3 regions of the Paenibacillus sp. V4I7 genome follow, and region 1 is predicted to be linked to each of the others. Evidence: riboswitches for the same ligand, from Rfam matches in the RefSeq annotation. Region 1 holds a riboswitch; each other region holds the start of a gene.
What was found. Region 1 has a riboswitch for cyclic di-GMP ahead of QFZ80_RS29925 (glycosyltransferase family 2 protein). Riboswitches for the same ligand answer to the same signal wherever they lie in the genome.

Region 1 (4,881 bases):
CGCCAACATGAACTTTACCGACCAATCTCACATTCGCTGCCTTGACCATGGCGTCTGCCGCTTCAATTGAACCTACCAAGCCTTTCGTTTCCACCAAACCTAAAGCTGCCATTTCTCCTGCCATTTGAATTTCCTCCTCGGGTTATGTATGCAATTGCATTTCGGAAAGCACGCTTTTAATGATCTGCGCAACTTCATCACGCGTAATACCAAGTTTATTAGAGCTTTCCAAGCTTTCCGCCACTAGCGCTGCAACACGGCTTGTATCGGGCTCCGCCCTCATCTCTTTAATGCCAAAAGCAACACGCTTGATGTTCATCAAATGCTGTGGTCCAATGTTATCGGATGTAATGTTGTTGCCATAGGAACCACAGCCCAGTGTCATCGATGGCATAATCCCCGTCGTTGCACCGATTCCCCCGAACGCAGTGCCTGTATTCACCACAATGCGCGATGCTGGTTTCTCCAGCCCGAACGCCTCAATGATCGACAAGTCCTCGCCGTGGATGCCGAGTGTATGTCCAAGTCCTCCGAGCTCCAACAAATCGATGCAGCGTTGACAGCCTTCTTGCCAGTCACTCACGGTATATAAAGCAAGCACAGGACTGAGTTTCTCCATGGAAAATGGATACGCATGTCCTACCTCCGACTCTTCCGCGACCAGCACCCTTGCATCCTCCGGAACCGTTATGCCAGCCTTGCCCGCAATCACTTGTGGAGAACGGCCAACCACATTCGGGTTCATTCCTTTTCCAATGGTGAGGATCGAGCCGACCTTTTCTTTTTCTTCCGCATTCAAAAAGTAAGCTCCTTGCCGCTTCAGCTCCGCAACCAGCTCCGCTTTTACCGCTTGATCAACGACAAGCGCTTGTTCCGAAGCGCAGATCGTTCCGTAGTCGAATGTTTTGCTTTGCAAAATCAGTCTCACAGCTCGTGGGATATTTGCACTCCGATGAATATAAACCGGTACGTTGCCGGGACCAACACCGTATGCGGGCTTGCCGGAGCTATAAGCGGCCTTGACCATTGCTGTTCCACCCGTTGCCAAAATGATATCGGTCAGCTTATGCCTCATCAGTTCACCACTCGCCTCAAGGGACGGAACCGATAGACAATGAATCAGCCCGGGCGGGGCTCCTGCCTTCTCCGCCGCAGCACGCATGACGGCTGCCGACTCCTGCGAACAGCGCAGTGCTGATGGATGAGGACTAATCACGATGGCGTTTCTTGATTTAAGTGAGATCAGGCATTTGAACAAGACGGTTGAAGTCGGGTTCGTTGAAGGTATAATCGCAGCAACAATACCGACTGGTTGAGCGATTTCCCAGACTTGCTTCTCATCATCTTTGCGGATAATACCGACAGTCTTCATATCCTTAATTGCCGAGTAGACGTCCCTCGCAACGAATAGATTCTTCGCCTTTTTATCAGCGACTCTTCCGAAGCCTGTCTCTTCTACGGCCATTGCTCCCAGCCGCTCTGCTTCCGACTCTGCTGCTTGAGCCATGGCTGCTACGATCATATCTATTTGCGATTGTGTCATTTTCTCCAGTTGTTTTTGTGCCGCCTTCGCCTCTTGAAGGAAATGGCGGACCTCCTGGATCGCTTGTAAATCGCTATCCAGCTTCATGTCACGGGATCTCCCCCTTCAGCGTCCATCCCCGTGAAAAGCCTGACCAATTCGGCTTTACTAACCAATTGGATATCCCGACCGGTTATGGGGAATCGGGGCGTATTATGCGCAAGTTCTCTAAGCTGTGCTACGCTCATCTTGCTCCAATTCGGCGCACTCACTTCCGGCGTCGTGATAACCTTATTGCGTTCCTCCTTCGGTGAATCTTTCGGCTGGTTTTTGGCCCAAGCCTCCTGAATCATCGCGTGTACAGAAGGATCCGGTCGCGGTATAACATGTGTGGATAACAGCTTGCCCACTCTCTTCGCTTCTGCAGCACCTGCATCCACGGCAGCTTTGACCGCTGCAACATCGCCTAGAATATAGATCGTTACGATGCCGGCATCCACTTTTTCATAAGTCGTTACCTTCACATCTGCCGTTTTGGCTGCAGCGTCTGCGGCTGCAATCAAGGCAGGCAGACCGTAAGTTTCGATCATGCCCAAAGACATCAATCTTCCATCCATTTGTAAACACCCGCTTCTTTTTACCCTATTTTCTTAGGCTCTCGAGCAATGCTTCGAACAGCCTCTGCGAACGCTTCTGCTGCTGCCGTACAAGCAGATTGACTGCCTGTTAGTAATCCTCCCGCAAAGTTCGTCTCCGTCGGAGGGCCATAAAACTTGCACATACGCACATCGGCCGCCTTCAGTGCGGCATCGAGTGCGTACACGGCTTCGAGTGGCGGAGCAATCAAATAAGCAAGAGGCTCTCCTTCTTGAATGTCTGCTAAGTTGGACAGATAAGAACCAGTTCTGGAGACAACATGAGCATAGTAAGCATGCGTTCCCTCGTCGTTGAGGGCGTAAAAACAAGCTCCAGTCTCCATCACTTGGATAGCCGCATCTAACCCGCTTCTCACTTCGGCAGGCGATGCACCGCCTATGATCCCAATAAATTCTCCTGAAAGCGGTCCAGAAGCATGACCTGATCCCGCATAAAATGAACGAGCATACACCACTTCGACTACTGCATGCTTCGTTGCTTCATCGATAGCGGTGTAGCCCACGTCATCAATGCTGGACGTTAACAGACCGAGGCTGCGAATGCCCGGCTTCAATTCCAACTGAAGTGCCAAGCCGGCATCCACATTAGGGATGATCCTAACAGCGAGCGGAATGGCTCGAATTGGTTGTTGTTTCACTCCTTTCACCTCTTCACCCCGAATGAATGAAAACAAAAAGGTGCCCAGGTGCAGAGAACGACGTATCGTTCTTGGACCTAAGGCACCTTTGCCTGCTATTTATGCTTTTGATTATGGATATGCGGGTTGTACAACAATTATACCTATTTTGCTTATGTAATCGTTATTCCTGATCCATCCATTTTAATAGAAATCTATAGGCGACCTGATTCGGTATAGTTCTAAATCTCTAATCAATTCCGGGCAGAGCTAGTTCATTTATACCGCAACACCGCTAGAATAATAATCCTTCTGTCGGATATTGCCAGAACCCGACATGTCGTATGATAAGGTTATATATCGATTTTTGAAAGAATCTTTCGCGAACATGAACAAGGCAAATCCGGTGAAAGCCGGGGACGCAAAGCTACAGGGGCTAACGTGCACATCCGTGCACTATGCCAGCCAGTTACCAAAGCTGCGGGAGTTTTATGCCCCTTTTTGGTGAAAGGGGCTTTTTTATTTGCCCATAATAGGATGAAAAGTGGGGGTTGGTTGCATGAGAAAAACGATGAAGGGACTTCTTGTTTCGATCATTGTACCTGTTTATAACGAAAGCGCCAACATCATGGAATTTTACTTTAGAGTCACGCGCATTATGAATCAGACCGGTTATGATTATGAAATGGTTTTTATTAATGACGGAAGCAAGGATGATACGCTGGACAAGCTTCATGGATTTCGTGAGAAGGATCGCCGTATCAAAATTATTGATCTATCCCGCAACTTCGGGAAGGAAATCGCTTTAACGGCAGGCCTCGACAATTGCCGTGGCGATGCTGTGATTCCCATTGATGCGGATTTGCAGGACCCTCCAGAGGTTATTCCAGAACTATTGGCCAAGTGGGAAGAAGGTTATGAAGTGGTCTATGCCACCCGCTCCAAGCGGGATGGCGAAACTTCAATGAAGAAGCTCACAGCGCATCTGTTTTACAGGTTCATCCGAAGGCTGACACCCATCTCTATTCCCCAGGATACGGGTGATTTTCGGTTAATGTCCAGAAAGGTCGTCAACGCCTTGAAAGAACTTCGTGAGCAGCACCGTTTCATGAAGGGCCTCTTCAGTTGGGTAGGCTTCAATCAGACAAGCATCTCTTATCGCAGAGAGCCCCGATTTGCCGGTAAGACCAAGTTCAACTATTGGAAGTTGTGGAATTTTGCCGTTGAAGGCATCACATCCTTCACTTTCCTACCTTTGCAAGCGGCGACTTATTTGGGCTTTGCCATCTCCTTGTTCGCTATTCTTTTTGCCTGCTATTTATTCATAACTACCCTACTCCACGGCAACGCAGTGCCCGGATATCCCTCCTTAATGGTGGCGGTCCTCTTTCTTGGAGGGGTTCAGCTTACGACACTGGGAATCATCGGAGAGTATCTGGGGCGAATCTACAACGAATCGAAACGGCGTCCTTTGTATTTCACTCAAAGCATAATAGGCTTGGATGATAATAAAGAACTGCCTCGGCTGGAGGGAGTTAAATAAATGGAACAAACAATTTACTGGAAAATGGATCGTATGGAGCAAGAGCACTGGTGGTTTGTCAGCCGGCGCAGCATTATCGAGACCGTTTTACAATCGCAATTACGGTCCATCGGACCTCACTCCAAAATCCTGGATGCAGGCTGTGGAACCGGCGGAAACTTGGCTATGTTGTCTCGATTAGGCTGCGAGGTCATTGGCCTCGAAATGGAACATGATGCAGCTGAAATTGCAAGATCCAAAAGCGGGAAATCCGTCTATATCGGCAGCTTGCCGGATCAGGTTCCATTAGCTGATGAATCCTTCGATCTGATTGTTCTCTTGGATGTGCTCGAGCATATTGAAGATGATATAGGGGCGCTTAACGCATTGACTGGAAAATTAAAACCGGGGGGGAGTCTGCTCATCACAGTCCCTGCCTTCTCTTTCTTATGGAGCAATCACGATGAGTCTCATCATCATAAGAGAAGATATCGATTACACGAACTGGTTGGGAAAATGCAGCATTGCAACCTTCAACCGAAGCATGCAAGCTATTTCAATACC
Region 2 (4,881 bases), 650 kb from region 1:
CGGTCACAACTACGCTGTTCATTCTCTGACTATCACCGTTAATCGTGATGTTCCACACTACTGTCTTAGCCTCGTAATCTACAGCTCCTAGAGTTTTGACAATCGCCAATTTGCTGATGGACTCTACAGTGACCGTTGCAGATGCATAGACAGGCGTCTTGTTGTTTCCTTTGAACGTTGCCGTATTTACAAATGACTCCTTGGAATCGTCAGTAATTGGCGTTGTGTATTGAATGCGGTAAGCAGTTTCAATAGGGCTATCTGCAAAACGGACTGAAAGAACGCTCCCCGCTGTACTCACCATATACTTGCTGCTATCCACCAGTCCTCCCTTGACAACAGAGCCGTCCAAACGTACATCCAAATGATAGACAGCTACTGTAACCGGAACTGACAACCCTACCGGTATGGGGTCCGTTACAACTGCTTCCTGAACGGAATCCAGCGCCTTGTTCACATCAATGGTCCAATCGATTTGCTTGGAATTAATACCCTGGGACACACCCGCTTTGCTTATTGTAGAAGTGACTGTGGGTTTGAAGTTGAGGTTAAACACCTGTTCTCCAGAATTAATCGGAATTGTAATAATTTGCGTGGTGCTTCCAGTAATCTGACTCTTATTGAATTGTGTGTTGAAGGTTAGAGTTCCTTGCACATTATTATAGTCTTCTATGAATTTATTAAATGTAATTAACACCCGATGGCTGTCTTTGTCGGCATAGAACGTTCCCACAAGATCATTACCCATCCTCAGTTCACCGTTGATGTGATTGAATAATAAAAATTGCTGCGGCAGTGTGAATGTAAATGTATCCCCGGCAAGGTAACCATGTCCGTTTGGCAAAGACCAGGTATAATCCAACTTCACTCTGGCACCTTGCTCGTAAACATTACCAGTCACCACTTCTCCTGCGCTGTTGTACACAGCCATCGTCACACTGTCGAGAATGTTGTTTGAAATTGTGTTTGCACTGGCCTTAGGCAAAAAGCCAATCCCGTAAATACTCTGCATAAAAATTAATAAGGTAATTAGCAGTGCACTCGTTTTTTTCTTCAACATCATTTCATACCTCCATTCATGGATCAATTTTTTATAGAGATTATTTATGTGTGCTACCTCCTATGACTTTGAAACAAAATGTATCATTATCAATGATAAATGATACAAGATGTATTGTAAATATTGGGATTTATTGTTTTTCAACATGGAAAAGCACAAAAAAACCTGTTCTCAGCTATGAGATCAGGTTTCATCATTTCACTTAATATATTCTGGATATCTGATAATTAGAATCATTTTTTATGAGATCTATCGTTTCACCGGCTTGTATATGAACAGCGTCATACGTGGTATCGATCGTCACCCATTCCTTACTTTCCTTTAGGAAGACTTGATTCCACGCATGATAAGTATCTGGCGCATGACTTTCATACCCCATAACCAGACGAGTAGGAATCCCCTCGCTTCTTGCCATTGCCGCAAAAGTAGCTGCAAAGTCATAACAAATTCCGTTGGACGCTGCGTAGACCATATCCAGATTAGGTACGTAACTATCTGCTACCGTTTGGGGCTTTTCATAATCATACTGAAAATGTGTCGTGATATATCCATAAATAGCTCTTATTTTGTCGATATCTTTTTCTTTATCTCCAACTAATTGCCTAGCCTCAACGACCGCCTTCGATTCATTGTCCCAATCGATCAACGGAATGGACTGCAGAAATACGGCATTCTCGTCTTCCATTTCTAACTCTATTTGTTCTTGCGTAACAACTTTATATTTATTAGCTCCTATGGACTCTCCAATCAGTACTTTATACTGTCCGTTTCCAAGCTGCAAAGGGTACTGACCCCCTTCTTCGAATGTGTAGTCATATTTGATATTTTCTCTCATGATTCGAACGAGAACTTTGGTGTTCTTGTTCTTATCGTTTGAATAATGAACCGAGATAATTCCTTTATTCAGAGCATCTTTATCTATCATGGATGGATTGGAAGCTGCAAATATCCCTTGCGGAGCAAGTGTAAATAGAAATGCTGCGATGATTGTTCGTATACTTGGCTTTTTAAACAAAAATAAATCCCCTTTCGGTAACTGGCTGCCAACTTAGTTCGGCTAAGGAAGGCCCTTTAGTTTTGCGTCTCTAGTTTTCGCTAGATTTGCCTTTATCGGAGGAACGCACCGACTCCCTATAATCACTATAGTGCAATCTTAACATAGGCTTGTCTCTCTGAATAGACAAAATATTACATTTTATTCCTTTGACTGCACCATGATTCCCTTAATGGCAATACGATGAGTCGGGTTTTCCATAGGATGACAAGTTATTAGCGTAATCTCCCGATCTTTGCCGTTGCCTTTCAGCACCCAGACATCCTCTGGGAGGACATACTGTTTGTCCACAACTTTGTAGATATGCGTTTTGCTCCCTGTATTCACTTCTATGAAATCCCCTTCGGTGACCTCATCTAATCTATTAAAATTTTTCCCGTAAGTAAGGTTTCGATGACCCGCAATGGCATAATTGCCAATAGCGCCTGCTTTGCCTGTATTGGCAATACTGGCAACGGAAATCTTCAAATTATTCACGGTTGCGTCTGTCAATATAGGGAGCTTCAGATTAATTTTATCGATAATAAGGACACCCTCTGTATTCTTCTGCGGCAAAGTTACAGGCTTCGGTGTCTTTTCCGCGGCCAAAGGGCTTGGCTGGCTGCTCGGCTGGCTGCTTGTCGGCAGAGCTTCCACTGCGGGACTGGAAGAAGGCACGACCAACCCTACATCTGTCTCCTCCTCGATGTCAGAGGCTGTCTGATCCATATCCTGCAGATTTTCCTGCCATTGTTTCAAAATTTTGTTCTGCTGATAGCTCTCATAACGATCGTTTAACGTTGGATAGAGAAAAATGATAATCCCAAGAACGATAAATAACAGTGATAGCTTTTTTCTAATCACTAGTGGTACCACCTTTCTCTTCGATCTCATGCACCGAGGACTGTCTGAGCATGCTTAACATCATATAAAGCCCTGGCAACTTAGATTTATCGAAATCGCCAGATTTAGCATAATTAGTTAACAGACATATTCATAAGTTAATCATGCTTTGAATTCTAAGTGCAACCTATACGAAGTTAAAATTTTCCATCTTAGAAATACGCAGCATTCGCTATGCTCTTAAGGGAATAACAGCACATAAAAAGCCATAACAGCAAATGAGCTGTTATGGCTTCTATATCTCCATTAACTAACCGTCTTCGGACGCTCCATTCGCGTAATTCCTGGCCAGCGGAATGTAGCCCACTCCGGCTGCCGCTTCTCAATACGTGCAACAACGACGGTCATATCATCTTGAATTTCGCCATGATGATGGCGGAAAATTCTTTCTAATAAACAGTCCGCAAAATCCTGCGGCATCGTCGTATCAATTTCCTGAATCATCCGCTTCATCCACATCTCTTTGTTTACCGCATGTCCCGGTGCATCGTAGATACCGTCTGTCATCATGACAAGGATATCACCCGATTGGAGTGGAATCGAGACCAGATCAACATCAATCTCGCTCAGGATGCCGACAGGCAGATTATTAGCTGAGATCGAAATCACTTCCGTCCCTCGCTTAATGAAGCTAGGGGTGGAACCAATTTTCATGAACGTTGTGTTTGCACTATACATGTCGATCAAGGCCATATCTACGGTTGCATACATCTCATCCGAAGATCGCAGCATCAATACTGAGTTAAGCGATTTGATCGCCAGCTTCTCGTCCATCCCTGACTGCAGCAGCTGCTGCAGGATGTTCAGAGCCGTCTGGCTCTCCGCCTGTGCTCGCTCGCCGTTGCCCATGCCGTCGCTAAGCGCCACGGCATATTTGCCATTGCCCAGCTCCACCGTGGAGAAGCTGTCGCCCGAGAAGAGGTCGCCTCCCTTGGCTGCGCCAGCGACCCCGGTCTCCACCTCGTATTCCTTGGCAGAGCCGAATACGACCGTGCTGTAACCCTCGCCGCGCGCATGCATTTCCTCGCGCATGACGGCGACGTTCTCGCCGATAATTTCGCTCAAGAGCGGCGCAATGATTTTCCGACATTCATCGAAGCCCTTCGTGTATTGATGAATGATCTCAATTTCGATATTTCCTTCATCCAAGGAAATGATATCGATGGTATGGATGGATAAGCCCAGCTCCTCCAGGGCATTACGAATTTGCTCTTCTTGAAGGAACAGTTCCTGCCCTTCCCGTTTAATCTCCTTAGCCAAGTCCTCCATTACTTGGGACACCCCTGAAAGCTGGTCAGCCACGAGATGCCGGCTATCCATAATCTGCTTTTTCCAATGCAAATCATTCTTGTACAAGCCATACTGCTGCTTCATCACATCCAGCACTTGATCCGTGCGAATACATACCTTCCTCCACTCCGGTGGAATATTCTTCTTCGTCATACTCTCCTTCATCTCAATTTGGGTCATCATATCGGTCATATACGTATAGGTTTGATAAAATTTCTGATCCCAGCACTGGCTCTTTTTCCAGCAGGAATCACAAGCCTTCTGCGCAACCGCATTCATGAAATGGCCAACATCCTCCTCCTTGCGGCTCACCGCATCATCGGTCGTCAACTGCTTAAAGCTGCGCGCCAGCTGGCGGAACACTTCAGAGAACTGTTCCACACGTCCTGCCGTAACATCACGAACCCGCTTCGCATAGTCCTGTTGGGATTTCAAATTTTCCTGCGTTCCGGGTACATATTTAGCAAGCGTCAGAATCAGACTCCGCGGTGTCAACAGGAAGAGTGCAACAGCTGCAAGCGACTCCCATGTAGAGTTGATTACATTAGCCCCTGATCCCATATAGAAAGCAAGTATCGATGACCCTATCAGCATT
Region 3 (4,881 bases), 950 kb from region 1:
TTAACGAATGAACCTCATATACATAATCGCCGGTTGGCATATTCGTAAATGTAACCGTCGTACCGGTAACTGTATTTTTTAACACTTTTTCTCCATCGATTACTTGATACACTTTGTAAGAGGTTGCGTTGATCGCTGCATTCCAAGTCAGTACCACGTCATTCACATTTTGAAGTTTAAAAGTCAGGTTGCTCGGCGGCACCATCATCCCTACGGTTAAGGAAACCGTGCTGCCCTCGACAGATTCTCCGAAACGGTCACTGAAAGAGTGAATGACATATGTATAATTTCCAGCGGGCAAATTCATGTAGGATACAGTTGTACCCGTTATTTGGCTGCTTTTTATAACTTTTTGATTATCAATAATTTGATAGACATTATAACCAGTTGCATAAGCAGCAGCATTCCATTTCAATGTAACGTCATCGGTAGCCACCGTATACGTTAAACCATTTGGAGCCGTCATAGCCGGATATCCGACAGTAACTTCTACTGGCGTAGAGTTAGGAGATTCACCGTACAAAGTATGACTAGCTGTTACTGTATATGTATATATTCCCTCAGCGGTATTGTTGACTGTAAAAGTTCTTGCTGTCCCTGAATAGACTAATTTTCTTCCATCCTCTTGATTTTCATACAAATGATAGGTTTGTACATTAGGAGCTGTTCCCCAGTTCAAAACGATATTGTTACCATTTTGTAAGGTGTATGTTAAAGAGGTTGGAGCTGTCATATCGGGATAAACAATGTTAACATCCACCGGAGCACAAGGGCCAGATTCGCCTTCAGAACTTAAGGTGGATACAACATAACTGTAGGACCCCTCCGCCAGATTATTTATAGTAAGACTAGCTGTTGTTGTTGTCCCAACATTAATAAGCTGCCCATAGGTGATGCTGTATACAGTGTATCCTGTAGCTCCATACACCGGGCTCCACGTTAATTTCACATCATCTGGCGTTAGAAGTTGAGTAGCAAGATTGCTTGGAGGTAAGATAGTTCCGTTGTCTGTTGCTCCCCACGCATGTAATCCTGGAAAGATTAATTGAACAAATAAAAGCAGTGTGAGAACCATAGACATTTGTCTTGATTTCTTCATTGACATCTGACATTCCTTCCTTTCTTATAATAAGGATTAATGATCTCAAAAAAAAGAAAAGAACCTTATACAAGGTTCATAGAAAAACACTATGATTCCCTGTGGTAACCGGCTGCCATCCGCGTTTTTAATACGCGTTTCAGGCCCTTGGCTTTGCGTCTCACAGTTTCCTGCAATTTGCCCTTTTCACTTGAGATTTCGATATTTCCATCTCTGCCATAATACTATATTCCTAGTAATTTGAATAGGTAAATTTAACTATATAATCAAACCCCACATATATTCTAGTACTTTTGATCTTCTTAATTAGTTGAAAATCCAATGATTGTCCTATATTCATCAAAGTTTCATTGTAATTCGACAATATTTGAATGGATACCCCTTTATACATGATGTTGTATACAATATGAACATCGAGCCATTTAGAGTCTTTCAAACTTAAACAAATAGACCATGCTTCTACAAATGTAGATAGCATGGCCTATTTTAAGTCCCCTCAGACTTGCGGGTGATATACAAAAATTGATTCTTATGTCATCTATACCTTAGTTAGCAATTTTACTCCATACAGGGTACTCTTCCAAGTACCCATATTCGTACAATTCCTTAAGAGCCTTGCGTATGCTATGTTCATCCTCGCCCGATTCACTGGATAGTTCCACTAGATCGTCTAGGTTGATGTTCGGGTTCTCTTTGCAAAACGTAAGCAAGCCCTTAGCAGCCCACGAAAGTCGATCGTCTTGGAAATCTCCAACCATACGACGGAATATTTTATGCGAGACAATTCTCATCTCCACGAGTTGCTGCAAAGCCTTGGTCGCCTGCTTGAGACTCATGCGACCGAGCTTAGCGATATCAGATAATCCTGGCATATTCGATTCCGAAGAATAACATTTCAAGACGATAAAAGTCATTTGTGTATAAATATCCATGCCGGGATGGTGAAAAACTTCATCTGAAAGATTAAAATGACGCGCTGCGTCCTTAGCTTGTCCGTTGTCCATCTGATGTCCTCCTTTTCATTATCATGGAGTTCACCTACTCATTATTGTTGCCATGATCCGAGGGTTGTACTAGCTTTCCCGAATTATGCCGAGATTGCCGGAATATTTGCGCCAAGCTGAATTTTTTCTGATCATTGGCACTCAGGATCTCCTTCTTTGGCTGGTTGAAATCATCATTCGATTCATGAGAAGGTTCAATAGGCTCTGCCGAATCCATGTCACTATAGCTGTCTGCTAGAGAAACGGCATCATCCATGTCCGAGACCATTTCTTTCCCGGGAAATAATTCTACAACCGGTCGCTTACTCGATTGCTCTTCACGAACATATCTTGTCAAAATATCCATGATTCCTTGACTGAAAATACCTTCCATTTTCAACTGATTCAAATAGTCGATAACCTCAGACGGAGTATCTGACGGAATATAGAGGGTAACATCCTTACCGGAACGAACGTAAACGGTGGATCTCCGCTTTTTCAATCCGAACCGCTCCCGCTCTCAGATACTCCTTCAGAATCAGCACTAGCTGCCGCGGATTCGTCCGCATGTTTCAGCGCGTGGTCAAGCATAAGAAAGGTGCCTCGCACATTCCGGAATTGGCTGTGTTCCACGCTATCAAACTTAATGGGCAAGCCCAACTCAGCGTTTAGTTTCTCAATCCAAGGCTGCAAAACGACTGCTCCACCGCCGATAAACCAAAATTCGTTGGCGTAGCGAACATGCTTCCAAGAGTTGCGGGCGTATTTCAGCACTTTCTCCGCTAATATGCGCATGTGCCGGTTAATAAGGCTTGTCATGTCAAAAACAACCTTACCCTCCGCATAAATCTCATACTCTTTGTTGACCAGCATGAGGGTCAATTCCGCCGTGCTAGCGATCAATTCCTCGCCTTGCGAATTAACCTCGTTGCGAATGCTCTCTAAAGCATCATTGAGGTAGATCTTAGCGCCGGTAGAGTGCCGCTGATCCAGATCGAGACCGGGTTTGAAGAACGCGATATCCATGTCAACACCACCAACATCGGCAATGCCGAAGCCTTTATGGGATAGATGCGATTTGGAAGTGGCCTCAAGGTCGTAAACACCGGATACATCGTCTATGCTGATATCGGTAGGAAGCGAAAATTCCATTTCCACCGTTATCCCTTTAAATACGGGGGTCGTCCCGAATGTAACGGAATGTACGCCTCCTGTAATCTTATGAGCAAATTCCTCACGGAATTTCGTTATTTCACGAATCGGCAGACCTGTACCCAAGTTGACAGCGGCTTTAATCCGCTTTTTCCCCCGCCTAATGGCATCCTCATGTTTCTTGGCAATGGCATACGCCGCAGCCGTAAGGAGTGTCACCATTGTTTCGGGTCTCTGGGCCTTCTTTTGCACCGCTTTATCCCCTACAATTTCATGAATAATCCCTTCGTCACCGATCGCTAAGTTACCCACGTAAACATGTCGGTACTGATCGCTCTCTATCGAAGGCGATGTAATCTGTACGTCAAGAAAATCCAAGGGATCACCTTGTTCCATCAAAAGAAATCGTTCACCAAACGGTTGTGCTAGTACATTAGGAAAAATAAAGTTTTTGTCCAAATGGTCGTAAATCACTTTAACGTGACTGCTGCCATTATCAATAGACAGCGTGATGGTAGTGGTTAAGACTTCGTTCTTTGTCAAGTCTATTCCCCTCTCCTCAACCTTATTGTTTATATAAAGATTCGCGTAACAAGGCCCAATTGAGAGGGTGTTTGGAATAATTGGTATTTTTAGCTGCTAGTTGGAATGAACTTTAAAGTTTAAAGTTTAAGATTTGAACTTTAAGATTTAAGCTTTAAACTGTACGATTTAAACGTTAAGATTTAAACTTTAAAGTTTAGGATTTAAATGTAAAGTTTAAACTTGTTACAAAAGATACAACAATTCCAGCCAAAAGTAACTCTAATGCAGCCTTTCTGCGATTTGCGTCATGGTCATAGGCCAATATAGGAGGAGCCTTTCTTGTAAAAGGCTGCCTGCAGCACAAAAAAACCTGTTCCCTTCGTCAAGGAAAGAGAACAGGGTTATTAATCCTATCTTATAAAAAAGCTTAGAGACCCAACACACGCCGCTCCTCATCCGAGAACATCCTCGAGCGAGTCAGAAAACGTCGCCCTTCCGGCCCCTCAAGCGAGAACATCCCACCTCTGCCGGGCACCACGTCGATGATGAGCATCGTATTCTTCCAATAATCGTATTGCGACTTGCTCATATAGAAAGGGGCGCCGCCTATATCCCCCAGCCATACGTCGCTATCGCCGATAAGGAACTCCCCTTGCGCGTAGCACATCGGAGAGCTGCCATCGCAGCATCCGCCAGATTGATGGAACATGACAGGGCCATGTTTGGCCTTTACAATTTCGATTAGCTCTAGAGCGGCATCGGTAGCAACGACCTTGCTCACTTCTATCGTCATCGTACGGCTCTCTTAGAAGAAGCCCAGTGCGTCGGGGCTGTAACTGACGAGTAGATTTTTGGTTTGCTGGTAATGGGAGAGCATCATTTTGTGATTCTCGCGGCCAATGCCCGAGCTCTTATAGCCGCCGAAGGCAGCATGGGCAGGATACGCATGATAGCAATTCGTCCATACGCGGCCGGCTTGAATGCTGCGCCCCATCCGGTAGGCCGTGGTCATGTCGCGCGTCCAAACACCGGAGCCAAGACCATAGAGCGTGTCATTCGCGATCGCCAGCGCCTCTTCCTGATCCTTGAACGTCGTAACGGAAAGAACCGGTCCGAAAATCT

Region 2: another riboswitch for cyclic di-GMP. It lies ahead of QFZ80_RS32835 (transglutaminase-like domain-containing protein); the one in region 1 lies ahead of QFZ80_RS29925 (glycosyltransferase family 2 protein).
Region 3: another riboswitch for cyclic di-GMP. It lies ahead of QFZ80_RS34265 (OmpL47-type beta-barrel domain-containing protein); the one in region 1 lies ahead of QFZ80_RS29925 (glycosyltransferase family 2 protein).

Annotation. Positions count from the first base shown of each region.
Region 1 covers NZ_JAUSZD010000002.1:6,364,386-6,369,266, forward strand. The annotation lists gene QFZ80_RS29905 (BMC domain-containing protein) at 1-124, opposite strand, end outside; gene QFZ80_RS29910 (acetaldehyde dehydrogenase (acetylating)) at 143-1,630, opposite strand; gene QFZ80_RS29915 (BMC domain-containing protein) at 1,627-2,139, opposite strand; gene eutL (ethanolamine utilization microcompartment protein EutL) at 2,160-2,816, opposite strand; cyclic di-GMP riboswitch class I at 3,182-3,272, shown strand; gene QFZ80_RS29925 (glycosyltransferase family 2 protein) at 3,355-4,338, shown strand; gene QFZ80_RS29930 (class I SAM-dependent methyltransferase) at 4,339-4,881, shown strand, end outside.
Region 2 covers NZ_JAUSZD010000002.1:7,012,815-7,017,695, forward strand. The annotation lists gene QFZ80_RS32830 (collagen binding domain-containing protein) at 1-1,063, opposite strand, end outside; gene QFZ80_RS32835 (transglutaminase-like domain-containing protein) at 1,263-2,075, opposite strand; cyclic di-GMP riboswitch class I at 2,089-2,176, opposite strand; gene QFZ80_RS32840 (class D sortase) at 2,256-2,957, opposite strand; gene spoIIE (stage II sporulation protein E) at 3,243-4,881, opposite strand, start outside.
Region 3 covers NZ_JAUSZD010000002.1:7,310,385-7,315,265, reverse strand. The annotation lists gene QFZ80_RS34265 (OmpL47-type beta-barrel domain-containing protein) at 1-1,105, opposite strand, end outside; cyclic di-GMP riboswitch class I at 1,200-1,291, opposite strand; gene QFZ80_RS34260 (hypothetical protein) at 1,645-2,103, opposite strand; gene QFZ80_RS34255 (hypothetical protein) at 2,138-2,584, opposite strand; gene QFZ80_RS34250 (ParM/StbA family protein) at 2,581-3,777, opposite strand; gene QFZ80_RS34245 (DUF779 domain-containing protein) at 4,187-4,552, opposite strand; gene adh (aldehyde dehydrogenase) at 4,565-4,881, opposite strand, start outside.